4 regions of the Aminobacter sp. SR38 genome follow, and region 4 is predicted to be linked to each of the others. Evidence: riboswitches for the same ligand, from Rfam matches in the RefSeq annotation. Region 4 holds a riboswitch; each other region holds the start of a gene.
What was found. A riboswitch is a leader RNA that binds a small molecule or an ion and turns the genes downstream of it on or off. The one in region 4 is predicted to bind cobalamin.
Positions count from the first base shown of each region.

Region 1: another riboswitch for cobalamin. It lies ahead of IG197_RS20245 (ABC transporter substrate-binding protein); the one in region 4 lies ahead of IG197_RS11935 (ribonucleoside-diphosphate reductase subunit alpha).
Region 2: another riboswitch for cobalamin. It lies ahead of IG197_RS09605 ((2Fe-2S) ferredoxin domain-containing protein); the one in region 4 lies ahead of IG197_RS11935 (ribonucleoside-diphosphate reductase subunit alpha).
Region 3: another riboswitch for cobalamin. It lies ahead of bluB (5,6-dimethylbenzimidazole synthase); the one in region 4 lies ahead of IG197_RS11935 (ribonucleoside-diphosphate reductase subunit alpha).

Region 1 covers NZ_CP062112.1:4,124,411-4,127,723, reverse strand. The annotation lists gene IG197_RS20250 (iron ABC transporter permease) at 1-1,007, opposite strand, end outside; gene IG197_RS20245 (ABC transporter substrate-binding protein) at 1,070-2,119, opposite strand; cobalamin riboswitch at 2,386-2,577, opposite strand; gene IG197_RS20240 (nucleotidyltransferase family protein) at 2,699-3,313, opposite strand, start outside.
Region 2 covers NZ_CP062112.1:1,970,870-1,974,182, reverse strand. The annotation lists gene IG197_RS09615 (hypothetical protein) at 1-46, opposite strand, end outside; gene IG197_RS09610 (hypothetical protein) at 208-534, opposite strand; gene IG197_RS36645 (hypothetical protein) at 603-728, opposite strand; gene IG197_RS09605 ((2Fe-2S) ferredoxin domain-containing protein) at 898-1,677, opposite strand; cobalamin riboswitch at 1,792-1,984, opposite strand; gene IG197_RS09600 (hypothetical protein) at 2,880-3,224, opposite strand.
Region 3 covers NZ_CP062112.1:4,304,633-4,307,945, forward strand. The annotation lists gene IG197_RS21035 (lytic murein transglycosylase) at 1-163, opposite strand, end outside; gene galU (UTP--glucose-1-phosphate uridylyltransferase GalU) at 411-1,298, shown strand; cobalamin riboswitch at 1,362-1,547, shown strand; gene bluB (5,6-dimethylbenzimidazole synthase) at 1,594-2,328, shown strand; gene IG197_RS21050 (outer membrane beta-barrel protein) at 2,325-3,313, opposite strand, start outside.
Region 4 covers NZ_CP062112.1:2,431,144-2,434,456, reverse strand. The annotation lists gene IG197_RS11940 (peptidase domain-containing ABC transporter) at 1-1,458, shown strand, start outside; cobalamin riboswitch at 1,533-1,746, shown strand; gene IG197_RS11935 (ribonucleoside-diphosphate reductase subunit alpha) at 1,856-3,313, shown strand, end outside.

The DNA of each region.
Region 1 (3,313 bases), 1.7 Mb from region 4:
CTGAACGCCATGCGCCCGACAGTGTCGGCCAGAAGCAGCAGCATGGCGCCGCAGATCGCCGAAAACGGGATGAGATGGCGATGGTCGCTGCCGATCAGCAGCCGGGCGACATGCGGCCCGATCAACCCGACAAAGCCGATCACGCCGGTGAAGCTGATGACCACCGCCGAGACCACCACCGACAGCACGACGGCGATGCCGCGCAGCAGCGCGACATTGATGCCGAGCGAACGCGAAACGTCGTCGCCGGCGCTCGTCAACGCGTTGAATTGCCAGGCCCGCGACTGAGCCAGCGGCAGGGCGACCAGCAGTGCCGCACCAGAGACGGCAACCGCATCCCAGCCGATGCCGTTCAGGCTGCCGAACGTCCAGTGCACGACCCGGGCCAGTTGCTCCTGGGTGGCGACGAACTGCACGGCTGCGGTCATGGCGCTGAACAGGTACATCAGGGCAATGCCGGTCAACACCATCGTCTGTGCCCCCATGCCGCGCAGCCAAGCCATGGAGAACACCAGCACGGCGCAGCCGAGCGCGAACAGAAATGCCGTCAGCGGCACGAAATAGAGCCCGGCGGCGCTGAAGCCTATGCCGAACATGATGGCGATCGAGGCACCGAAGGCCGCCGCCGAGGACACGCCGATCGTGTAGGGGCTAACCAGCGGATTGCGGGTGATCGCCTGCATCAAAACACCGGCGAATGCCAGTGACCCACCGGCTACCATGGCCATGACGACGCGCGGCAGGCGCAGATAAACGAGCACCCGCGCCTGCTGCGGATCGACCTCGGCGACGAAATGGCCGAACGAGACCTTTTGCAGGATGACCATGAGCAGCGTCACCAGCCCCGTCTCGGCGATGCCGACGATGGCAACGCCGCCGGCGACGAGCAGCAGCACAAGCAGCGCGCACAGGATGACAGCCGCCTTGCGATAGCCGGCTCGGCGGTAGAGGCTGGAAATGCCGTCGGATTGGCCACGCGCCAAACCGGCACTGCTTGCGATGTCCATGGTCTAAGGCTCCGGATTGAGAGGGTACGCCGCCGCCTGACGGGCGGCGGCGTACTGGTCGATCAGTTGGAGGCTGTGCCCTGGTAGGTCATGCCGCCCTGGAACGGCAGGCCTTGGTAGAGCTCGATCCACTCCTTCATCGCAGCCTCGGGATCGACGTCGGTGAAGAGGTCGGGATAGAGCCACTTGGCGACTTGCAGCGCGCCGGTGACCTTGGAGGATCCGCCGGCGAGGTAGTAGTTGATCAGGCGGACATCGCCCGCCTGCCCTGCCGGCGTGCCTGATATTTCCTCGCGCGCGACGATCGCCCTCCAGCTCTCGGCGAATTTTGCCTCCGGGATGGTCTGGTAGGAGCCGGGCTGCAGCTTGATTACAAGGTCGGGCTTGCGCGCGATGATCTCCTCGGGATCGACGGTGAAGCTGTTTTCGTTGCCGCGCGACGATGGCTCCTTCTTGATGTCGATGTCGCCGAAGACATTGGTGCCGCCGCCGGCCTCGATCATGTCGTGCCAGCCTGAGCCGGGCGTGACGGTCACGAGATCACGGACCTCTTCAAGATAAACCTTCTTGCGCTCGACGCCCTTCAGACGCTCGGCCAGCAGGTCCATGTACTTGGTGTAGTAGGCGTTCAGCGCATCGGCCTTTTCCTTCTCGTCGAACAGCTTGCCGAACAATGTCACGTTTTCGACATGCTGCAGCGTGTCCCAGGCGGTGACGACCAGCACCGGAATGTCGAAGGCTTCGAGCTGCTTGGCTGCCTCCTCATAGACGCCGTTGCGAGGGATGATGACCAGGTCCGGCTTGAGCGCAACGATCGCCTCGTAATTGGGCTGCGTCTGGCCTTGGCCGACAATGTCGGCTTCCTTGAACTGCGGCCAGTAGGTCGGATCCCGCATCGTGCTGGCATCGACGCCAACGACCTTGTCGATGGCGCCAATGGCGCGGGCGAACTCGACCGCGTAGCGGTTGAAGATCACCGCCCGCTTGATCGGCAGTTCCAGCTCGACCTTGCGGCCGGCATCGTCGGTGAAGCTTTCCGCGGCCGCCGGCGCAAGGCCAATGGCGGATGCCGCGGCGAGCCCGAGCCAAAGGATCCAATGTCTGATGTTCATGATCTCTCCTTGCTTGAAAGGGGTGCGCAACGCCTGGCGTTGCCATGCCCGGAAGGCGTCCGGGACAATAGGTAGAGGCGCGATGCCACGGCAGCAGGCGACGAATGCGTCTGCCCAAGCTTTCGATATTCTTGGGAAACCGTTCTTCCCGACATCGCCGCGCCAACCTCTGCCTGCCCTGGCGGGGATGCGGAAATGCAGACCTAGCGAAAGCCGCAAACGGGCCTCCGGACGGGAACCGGCATTCCTGTGGCACACCCCGACCACGGAATCTCACTCTGTCAGGCAGGTCTCCTGGCTCGCGGGTCCTAGCCTTGTCGCCCGTCTTCCCGGCACGAATGCCAGTGACACAGGGGCAATAGGCTCACCGCTTACAGTTGCGGGACAGCTCCGGTTTCGCACCGGATTCCCTCTTAGCTTCCACCTCGCGGCGGAAGACCATGACGGCGCCAACCTATCGACGGCCAAGGTAAAGTCAAGTTGCCATCCGGGACTATACAGGGCGGCATTTGCCTGAGCCGCGACGATGCTGGAGACCAGGTTGCGCGGAACTGCAGGCAGCGCAAACTGTTCTCCAACTCAGCGAACCGGCGAAACGGTCACCGAGACGATCTGGAACGGCACCGCACCATAGGTGGCGACCGTCTGGGGATGCTCCCACGCGCGGAACTGTCGCGACGGCCGCGCCGACAGCACCAACGCGCCATCCGCCTGGTCCGGCCGGATGGTACCGCGAAACCGCAAAGTCAGCCGGCCGCCTGATTTACCCAGCTTGCGATAGCGCAGCCGCGCGAAATGGCATTCGCCGCCATTCAGCTCCATCTCGATGCGACGGCGCACCGGCGGCACGTCCAGCCGCACGACGATGTCGATCTCGGCAGGCGCACCGCCAACTGCCGCCGGCGGCAACGGCACCTGCTGCGCCAGTGCCGGGGTGACCTGCCCCGCACCATCGCCCGCCTGTGTGCGCCGACCGTGCCAGACGACGCCGGGCAGCTCGCGCTCACGGACAGCGCGTTTCTTGCGCATGCGCAACTGCTTGGCGACACCGCGTGACAGCCAGGTCAGACCCTTGAAGTCGGTCCGCGGCTTGGCCTGCAGCAAGGCAGCGATACGGGCGGCGCCGGCGCGATCGGCCATGTCGACCACCTGCTCCAGCACATCGTCGGGAACCGGCACCGACATCTCTGCTTT
Region 2 (3,313 bases), 460 kb from region 4:
ACTCTTCGCGGACATCACGCCGCGAATAGGATACTTGAATTGCCATGACTGCCACCGCCCACTGAACTGATCTAGCCCTGCGCAATAGTCGCTGATGTTTCCCTTGGGTCAATTAGATCGATGGATTGACGTGGATCGCAACAGGCTGTGTCATCCCATCGGACCTGTGCCCGACGACCCCAGGCGCCGCTGCCGCTGCTGAGCGTTTCAGCCTTGGCTTCCAGCCAGTGGCGGATATCGGCGGGAACATCCGTCGATCCGTTGAGCAGCGGATTGCGCGCCGTGCCTGGTAAAGACGTCGTGATAGTGGACGATCGACAACGGCAAGCGTTGCTGTTCGGCCGGAATCGGGTCGAACAGGTGGTGCGGAAAGTTGTGCGGTGCCGACAAGGTGCGCATCGTCAGGCCGCTGCCCGGCATGGCCAGCGACAGGCAGGCCTGCGAACTGTCCCACAGCTCGCTTCCCCGGGCGGAAACGACCCCGTGGCCCGCCTCGACACGATGGCTGACATTGGGCGCGAGCTTTGCTGCCACCGAACGCTCGAAACAGCCGAGTAGCCGAGGATACGGTCTTCTCGCCGAACCACGACGAGGCCGCCATATTAGCTCGCTTTGACCCCAGCCTTGTCGACGGTGGTCTCGATCATCGGCACCAGGTCGTAGTCGACGCCCAAAGTCCGGGACGGCGCCTGCCAATAACCGTCCCGAGGATCGGTCGTCGCGGCCATATGTGCACATGCCCTTGACGTCGACGGAGCCGAAGGGCGGCCGCAGCAACTTCCAGTGCCAGATCAGGTTCACGGCAGAACAGCATGTCGCTGTCCAGGCCGACAAAAGGCAGGGGCGAAAAGCAGATGGTGGCGGAACGACACGATCCCCCTTGTTTTCAATGGGCCTTCACCGCAGCACCTGCTTGCGGCCGGTGGGGTGGTAGGCAAAGTCGTCGACCACCGCGCCGCCGAGCAGATGTTCGGTGACTATGCGGTCGACGGCGGCCTCGGTGACCCCGCCGTAATAGGTGCCTTCGGGAAAGACCTGCAGCACCGGTGCCAGGTTACAGGGGCCAAGGCAGGTCGATTTGGCGCTCATCGTGCCGTCGCCGGTCACGCGCAGCTTCTGGCGGTCCTGCTGGTTGCGCAGGTGGCCCCAGATCAGGTCCGCGCCGGCGGCATTGCACGGGCCGCCCTGGCAGACCAGCACGCGGCGTTTCTGCGCCGGCACGAGCGAGCCCTCCGGCGCCAGCCTGTCGAGCGGCGGGATGGGCGGCGTCGCGTCGGCGCCGGTGACGAGGTCGGCCATCATTGCAGCCAGCAGCGGGCTTTCGGCGAGGCCCCGCGCGATGCGCACCGTCGGCCAAGGTGCCGCGTCCTCGGCCTGCCACCGGCGCAGCGACTTGGTGAGCCAGGCATTGAAGCTGGGCTCGATCGGCAGCATCAGCGGCAGGATGAGGATATCGGAGAAATCCTGCTGGCGAAGTGCCGCAAGCGCCTCGCGCAGCGACGGCGTGCCTTGTTCGGTGAAGCCGAAGCTGGTGTGATCGACGCCGGGCAACGCCGCGGCGAGATCACAGAGCTGCTGCATCTGCCTGTAGGGCGCGGCAGCAAAGGCCGACCTGGCGACGAGCACGATGGCACGTCTGGCCTGGGACTGCGCGGTCTCAACTTCGGTATTGTGCAAACGATCGATCCCTGGCCTGACTGCGGTCGGGATTGTCGCAACGCATGTTGGTGAAAGGCGATGGCCGATAGCGCCGCCTGCACGAACCTGCGCTCCGGTGGTACACCCCGCCCACGAAACATCACTCGGTCAGGCAGGTCTCCTGGCTCGCGGGTCTCGGCTCATTGCCTGCCTTCCCGGCCGTCGGCCAGTGACACAATCGGCAATGCGGCTCACCGCTTACAGTTGCGGGGCAGCTTCGGTTTCGCACCGAATTCCCTCTTAGCTTCCGCCCGAAAGCAGAAGAACCATAACCGCGCGGCAAGCTATATGCGGGCAGACGCAAGTCAAGGGTTGTCGATGGACAAGTACCTAGGCCAGCAATGCGCTGCCTTGCGATCGCTTGGTGTTGCTGCACATGGTCCGGCGATGGACGACGATTGCCAAGCAGCCCTTCCGATCATGACCGTGCGCCATCGGGGCGCACCGGTAGAGACCGGAGATGGACATGCACCACAAGCGGAATAAGCCCAGGAATGCCAGGGCCGGCTGCCTTCTGTGCAAACCGCACAAGGCGAACGGCGCCTGCCCGAGGCATATCGACATGAAAATCGGCAACCGGCGTCGATATGAAGCGGGAAGCTCGCAGCTGCGATGTGAAGGCGTCCGCGGCTGATAAGCTTGTCTGCGCGACATCGGATGTGCGAGGGGACGCGCCCGCCCATTGATTGGGGGGGCAGGGCGGGCGCTAAGCTCGGGTGGTCCAAGGTGGGGTAAGGACGAGGTGAGCCTGTAGGTCGTTTAGAGGTTCCTAACGTAAGGTCAACCAACGCCAGCGAGCGGACGGCGCGGTCGTTCAACTTCTCGTGTAGAGCGGCTGGATCGCAAGCGGCGTCGAGCCCGTTCAGGGCAATCTGAGCGGCCGTCCACCGGTGCGTTGCCAGGACACCGGCGAGTGTCGTGAGTTACCGCCAACGTGAGACGCTGGAAACGGCCACCAGGCGGGTCGCCAGAATGATTGCAGAGCAGCTTTGGCCTGTTTTCGTGGGCACCCCACCAATGTGGCCCGGCATGCAATCGCGACAGCCACAGGTGAGGATCGGAGGTGTCGATGATGTGCGCGGCGGCGGCTCACCGCGTGGGCGAACGCTTCGCCGGAGGCATTGGAGCAGGCGCGCGACGAGCTTGCCGCACATGCGCGCCGTTGGCAGTGAGGACTGAAGTTACCGCTTCGCGGTGTCCGCGCTGCTCGCCAGGCTGGCCGGAAGGGGCTTGCTCGAGCATTTCAGATGCATGTTCCGGGCGAATTGCTTGCGCATCTTGGCGCGATGTTCCTTACCGGCCATGGCGATGCCGAGCCCGTATGGGCCAAGCAGCAGCCCTGCCGATACGCTCAGCGTTTCTTTCTCTTGCGCTGCGTAGTTCGCCGCCTCAACTCGAGCTTTCGTGCAGTCCGCTGACCGCCATTTGGGATCCTTGGCGGAGAGTGTGGTGGCATAGTCGGCAGGCTGGGATGCACAGCCGGCAACTGCGAGCATCGTCACCGCAGCGAGCAGTTTGGCCTTCATCTATGAGTCCTTGCTAAACATCCGTCCATCAACACCGACAGGGCTGATTCCGCAAGGGGCGGTGGCAGAACACCAACCTAGGAATACGC
Region 3 (3,313 bases), 1.9 Mb from region 4:
CATAGGTCGAACCGGAAATCCCGTTGTCTGCGGCGACGGAGCGGAAGCTCGCCACCCAGCGCTGGAAACCGGCTTCGGCGGCCGCCGGGCCGGCCGGAAGCATCAATGCCAGCGAAAGGGCAGCGGCGCTCAGGAGGCCTTTGGCGGTCTTGCGAAGGGGCATTCTTTCCTCCTTGGAGAGATCAGAAACACGATTCATCGCCGATGCCGGTTATCAATCAGTTTACCATAGACCCGTTGGGGAACGAAAAGCGGGTTGAGGGATTGTCCACCTAGCTGTTCGGACAATCAAGATCGCGTGATCAATGGTCTTGCCCGCTGTCGCCGAATATGTGAACGCATTCAGTATTCATCAATTCGGGCGTGGCAAAGTTGGCGTCCGATACATCCCTCTATCGGACGACCACGCAATGAAAAGAGTTCGCAAGGCAGTTTTTCCGGTCGCGGGCTTGGGCACGCGTTTTCTGCCTGCCACCAAGTCTATCCCCAAGGAAATGCTGACTGTGGTCGATCGCCCTGTGATCCAGTATGTGGTCGACGAGGCGCGCGAAGCGGGCATCGAACATTTCATCTTTGTCACGGGCCGCAACAAGGCGGTCATCGAAGACCATTTCGACGTCCAGTTCGAACTTTATGATACGCTGGCCCAGCGCGGCAAGACCGAGCAACTGGAGCGCCTGCAGCGGTTGCAGCCGGCCCCGGGCCAGACCTCGTTCACGCGCCAGCAGGTACCGCTCGGCCTTGGCCACGCAGTGTGGTGCGCGCGCGAGCTGGTCGGCGACGAGCCCTTCGCGCTGCTGTTGCCCGACATGATCATGCAGTCGGAAAAGAGCTGCATGCGCGAGATGGTCGAGCTCTATGCCGAGACCGGCAACAACATCATCGCCGTCCAGGAATGCGACCCGGCCGAGGCGCACAAATACGGCATCGTCGGCAAGGGCAAGTCGGTTCACACCGGCTTCGAGATCGAGGGCATGGTGGAAAAGCCCAAGCAGGGCACGGCACCCTCGAACCTGTTCATCAATGGCCGCTACATTCTGCAGCCGGAGATTTTCAAGATCCTGGCAAGCCAGGAGCGTGGCGCCGGCGACGAGATCCAGCTGACCGACGCCATGCTCAAGCTCGAGAAGATGCAGTCCTTCTACGGCTATCATTATCGCGGCCGCACCTTCGACTGCGGCTCGCCGGAAGGTTTCGTCGAAGCCAACGTTGCCTTTGCCTTGTCGCGCTCCGATCTCAGCAGGAGCATGGCCGGCGTCATCGAAGCGCTGCTCGGCGAGATCAAGCCGGGCAAATAAGCCACATGTCGCCCGTGCGTCAGGATTGGACGCACGGTGCGATGGCTTTCGGCCGCTGCTGCCGCTAGAAATACCCTGCCAGGTGCCCGCAGCGATGCGGGAGAATCGGGAACACGGTGCAAATCCGTGGCGTGCCCAACGCTGTAAGAGGGACCGTATCGGCAGAGGCCACTGTTCATCCTGAACGGGAAGGCGCCGCAGACGGGTTGAACTTGAGCCAGAAGACCGGCCCGGCAGACATCGACCTCCGCATGGTCAGGCGGAGGGAACCGACATGCTCGCCAGGGGATATGCGATGCTTGCTGACCAGTTGAAGGCCGCTTCAGGCTGTTTCGATATCGCTGCACAGGATGCCGTTTACCGCGCCATCTTCACGCGCCGCGACGTTCGCAGCCATTTTCTGCCTGATCCGATCGACGACGATGTGCTGGCGCGGCTGCTGCTGGCGGCCCATCACGCGCCGTCGGTTGGCTTCATGCAGCCGTGGAACTTCATCGTCATCAGAGATCGCGAACGACGCGAGCAGGTCCGCGACCTGTTCTTTGCGGCGCGGCAGCAGGAACTGCCTGAGATCGCCGAGGAGCGGCGGGGGCTGTACCGCAAGCTCAAGCTCGAAGGCATCTGCGAAAGCCCGCTCAACCTGGTCATCACCTGCGACCGCAGCCGTTCGGCAAACTCTCCGCTCGGACGATGGCACAATCCCGAGATGGACCTCTTCAGCACCGTCTGCGCAGTTCAGAATTTCTGGCTCGCCGCGCGTGCCGAGGGCATAGGCGTCGGCTGGGTCAGCATCCTCGATCGCGAGGCGCTGAAGCAGTTGCTAGGCATTCCCGATCACGTCGTGCCGGTGGCCTATCTCTGCGTCGGCCACGTCAGCGAATTCGCCGACAAGCCCGATCTCGAGCGCCATGGCTGGGGATGCCGTCTGCCGCTTGCCGAGCTGATCATGAGCGAGGTCTATGCGGGGCAGGGGGAGACGGCCTTGAGGGCCGCAGCCGCCGCGATCGGCGGTTTGCCCCAAGCAGGTTAGCGCTGGATTTTCAACCCGACGAAGACGCTGTTGGTCTTGGCGTCGCGGAACGGCAAGGTGCTGTCGAAGGTCTCATGGCGCAGCTTGCCGGTCAGGCCGGCGTAGCGGTTGAGCCACCAGGTCAGGCCCGCTTCGGCGCTGAGCCTAAGCTCGTGGTCGTTCGAGCTGGCATAGTCGCGGTAGCCGACGCCGCCGGCGAGGAATGCAGTCAGGTTGGAACGGATCTGCCGTTCGACGCTGAGGCGGCCGTTGTAGAGCACCGAACCGCTGTCGCCCGGGGTCGTCGATCCCTCGACGAAGGTTTCGCCGGTCAGGCCGACGATCGTGCCGCGCATCGGCGACCATCTGAGATCAGCGGCAATCGTCGCGGCGGAAACCGTCTTCAGCCGGTCGTCGTCGAAATCCTCCGAAATCCAGCCGGCCGAAATCTCGCCGCCGAATTTTTCGCCCATGTCGATCTCGACGCCGGCGCGGGCGCCGGTACGCTTGGACGAGCGCTCGAAACCGGCGGTGTCGAAGCGCAGGTCATAGACCCGGCGGCCGAATTCGACCTCGCCAAAGGGCGTCAACGCCGGTGAGACCTCGTAGCCGACGCGGACCTTGCCGGTATAGAGTCTGGAGTCGCGGTCCTTCTGTGAGAGCGTGGTGCCGTCGGTCAGTTCGGCGTCGCTGTAGCTTTCGTCGACAGCTTCGCCGGTCACTCCGAAGCGGAACTTGCCGACGGCCTTTTCGACACCCAGCGCGCCGTTCAGCGTGTGCAGGTTCGGCCGCTCGGCGGTGCCGGAGATGACCACGGGCGACGACGTCGATTCCGGGCGCATGCTGTAGCCGAGCCGCGCCAGTGCGCGCATGTCGTCGGCGAGATCGAGTTGCAGCCGCCCGTCGATGCCGCCGCTGAGATCCTTGACCTCCTGGCCGGAGATGGATTTTCGGTAGTTGCCATAGGCGTCGATGGTCGCCGAATGGCTCTCCCAATCGGACGCGG
Region 4 (3,313 bases):
ACCGCCCGGCTGTCGAGACGCATCTACTTCCGCCTCATGCGCATCCCCTATGAGAGTTCGGCATCCGCAGGCGGAAGCACGATCAACCTCCTCAACGAATCCCAGCGTGTCGCCACCTTCATGCTGAGCGCTGCGCCGAATTTCTTCCTCACCATGTTGGGTGCTGCCGTCTCGTTCGCCGTGGCGCTGTACTACGACTATCTCATCTGCCTGCTGGCCTTTGTCGTTGCCCTGATCTTCGCCGCCTTTGCCCGCAAGACCAATGCCCAGCTGGGCGAGGCGAGCCGCAGCTCGTTCCGCCTCAACGGCGCCCTGCAGGGGGCGACCGCTGAAACGGTAGGCAACATCCGCGGCATCAAGTCGAATGCGGTTGAGCGCTTCTTCATCGGGCGCTGGTCCGCGAAGTCGGCCGAAGCCATCAAGGCGCGCTGGCACATACTCGACCTCTCGCACTCCTATTCGTTCACGCTTGGCCTGCTGAGCGAGATCCTGACGCTGCTCGTCGTCCTCGTCGGCTGCTGGCGCATCCTGCGCGGCGATCTCACGATCGGTGGCCTGCTTGCGCTGCAGCTGCTCGTCACCCGGGCGACCATGCCGATGCTGACCAGTGCCGGCATCCTGATCCAGTTCCATTCGGTGAGCGCCACCGTCTCGGCCCTCGCGGCTTTCCTCAAGCGCCAGCCGGAGCGCGCCATCGTTGCCCCGGCGCTGCGTGCTGCTGATTTCGGCCCGATCACGGTCGAGGATCTGACCTTCCGCTATCCCGAGGCGACGGCTGCGGCACTCAACGGTGTCAGCCTGGTGCTGCCGGCGACGGGCGTCGTGGCGATCGTCGGCCGCAATGGCTCCGGCAAGTCCAGCCTGCTGCGCGTCCTTTTGGGACTGGAGCGCGATCATGCCGGCAAGGTGGCAATCGGCGGCATCGACGTCCGCGCCTACAATCCGCGTTGGCTGCGCGGCCGCATCGGTGTTGTCGACCAGGAGACGTCACTGTTTTCGGGTACCATCCGCGAGAACCTTCAGGCGTCGCTGCCGCGCCCGCTTCGCGACGACGAGATCGACAAGGCGCTGGCGTTTTCCTCCGCCGACAAGTTCACCGCCGGTTTGCCCAAAGGCATCGACACCGAACTGGTCCAGGCAGGGCAGAACTTCTCCGGCGGCCAGCGCCAGCGCCTGGCGATTTCGCGCGCCGTGCTGCGCGATCCGCACATCGCCGTTTTCGACGAACCTACTTCGGCGCTCGACGCCGAATCGGCGATGGCGCTCGAGCGTGAGCTGCTGGCCTTCGGCCGCGACCGCCTCGTCATCATCGTCACGCACCATCTGTTCTCGGCGCGTTCGGCCGACATGATCGTCGTGCTCGACGATAGCAGGATCGTCGGCACGGGCAGCCATGAGGCTCTGAATGCCGAATGCCCGGTCTATCAGGCGCTGTGGCGCGACTACGTCAGGGATTGATCGGCCGCCGGCGTTGATCGGTCGATGAGGTGGAAATGATTCTTCCACCTGTTGACACGACACCCGTCAGTCATACTACATGTAGACATCGTGGTTCTTCCGAGTTGATTCCAGCTCGGGAGCTAAGAGGGAAGCCGGTGCGCGATTTCGCAATGCCGGCGCTGCCCCCGCAACTGTAAGCAGTGAGTTGCTGTCGCGTAGTGCCACTGGCGCCAATGGGCGCTGGGAAGGCCAGACAGCGGCAATGACCTGCGAGCCAGGAGACCTGCCGCGATCGAGTCTGAACGTCCACGGGCGGGGTGTCCGGTGGTGCGCTTGCGTTCTGCCGGCTTGCGCTGGCTGAAATCCGTCATGCGTCCGCCCAAGGCCCTTCGCCCCCAAACCATCGGGGAAGATGATGCCGGCGACCTCCACACTTCAATCCAGCGGAACCAACAGCGTTCCGTCCGCTCTCAGCCAGGGTTCCGAGACCGCGTCCGAACCTGGCTACCGTGTCATCCGGCGCAACGGCGCGGTGACGCCGTTCGACGCGACCAAGATCACTGTGGCGCTGACCAAGGCGTTTCTCGCCACCGAGGGTTCGGTGGCCGCCGGTTCGCGCCGCGTCCACGACGTCGTCGAGGAACTGGCCGGCCAGGTGTTCGCCGCGCTGACCAGGCGGGCGGATAGCGGCCGCACCTTCCACATCGAGGAAATCCAGGACCAGGTCGAACTGGCGCTGATGCGCTCCGAGCATCACAAGGTCGCCCGCGCCTATGTGCTCTACCGCGAGGAACGTGCCCGCGAACGCGCTGCCGCCAAGGTCACGTCGGTCGAGGTCGCCGCACCGCCGCTCCAGGTCAAGGCCGATGACGGCAGCCTGGCACCGCTGAACGAGACGCGACTGGCCCGCATTGTCGACGAGGCCTGCAGCGGGCTCGAGGCCGTCTCGGCGGATGCGATCCTGGCCGAGACAAGGCGCAATCTCTATGACGGCATCACCGTCGACGAGCTTTCGCTGGCGCCGATCCTGGCCGCCCGTACGCTTGTCGAAACCGAACCGAACTACGCCTTCGTCAGCGCCCGGTTGTTGCTGGACCGGTTGCGGCGCGAGGCACTGAGCTTCGTCTCGGCCAGGTCTGAGCAGGCCACCCAGGCCGAAATGACCCAGCGCTATGCCACCTATTTCCCCGCCTTCATCGCCACCGGCATCAAGGCCGAATTGATCGACCCCGAACTTGGCCGTTTCGACCTTGCCAGGCTCAGTGCCGCGCTGAAGCCCGAGCGCGACCTGCAGTTCCAGTATCTGGGTCTGCAGACGCTCTATGACCGCTATTTCCTGCACAGCAAAGGCAAGCGTTTCGAACTGCCGCAGGCCTTTTTCATGCGCGTGGCGATGGGCCTGGCAGGCCGCGAGATCGATCGCGAGAGCCGCGCCATCGAGTTCTATGATCTTTTGTCGTCCTTCGATTTCATGGCCTCGACGCCAACGCTGTTCAACTCCGGCACGCTGCGCCCGCAATTGTCGTCCTGTTTCCTCACCACCGTCGCCGACGATCTCGACGGCATCTTCAAGGCGGTGAAGGACAATGCGCTGTTGGCCAAATATTCCGGCGGGCTCGGCAATGACTGGACCCCGGTGCGCGGCCTCGGCGCCCACATCAAGGGCACCAATGGCGAGAGCCAGGGTGTGGTGCCGTTCCTCAAGGTTGCCAACGACACGGCTATCGCCGTCAATCAGGGCGGCAAGCGCAAGGGTGCTGTCTGCGCCTATCTCGAGACCTGGCACGTCGATATCGAGGAGTTCCTCGACCTCAGGAAGAACACCGGCGACGACCGCCGCCGCACCCACGACATGAACACCGCCAACTGGGTG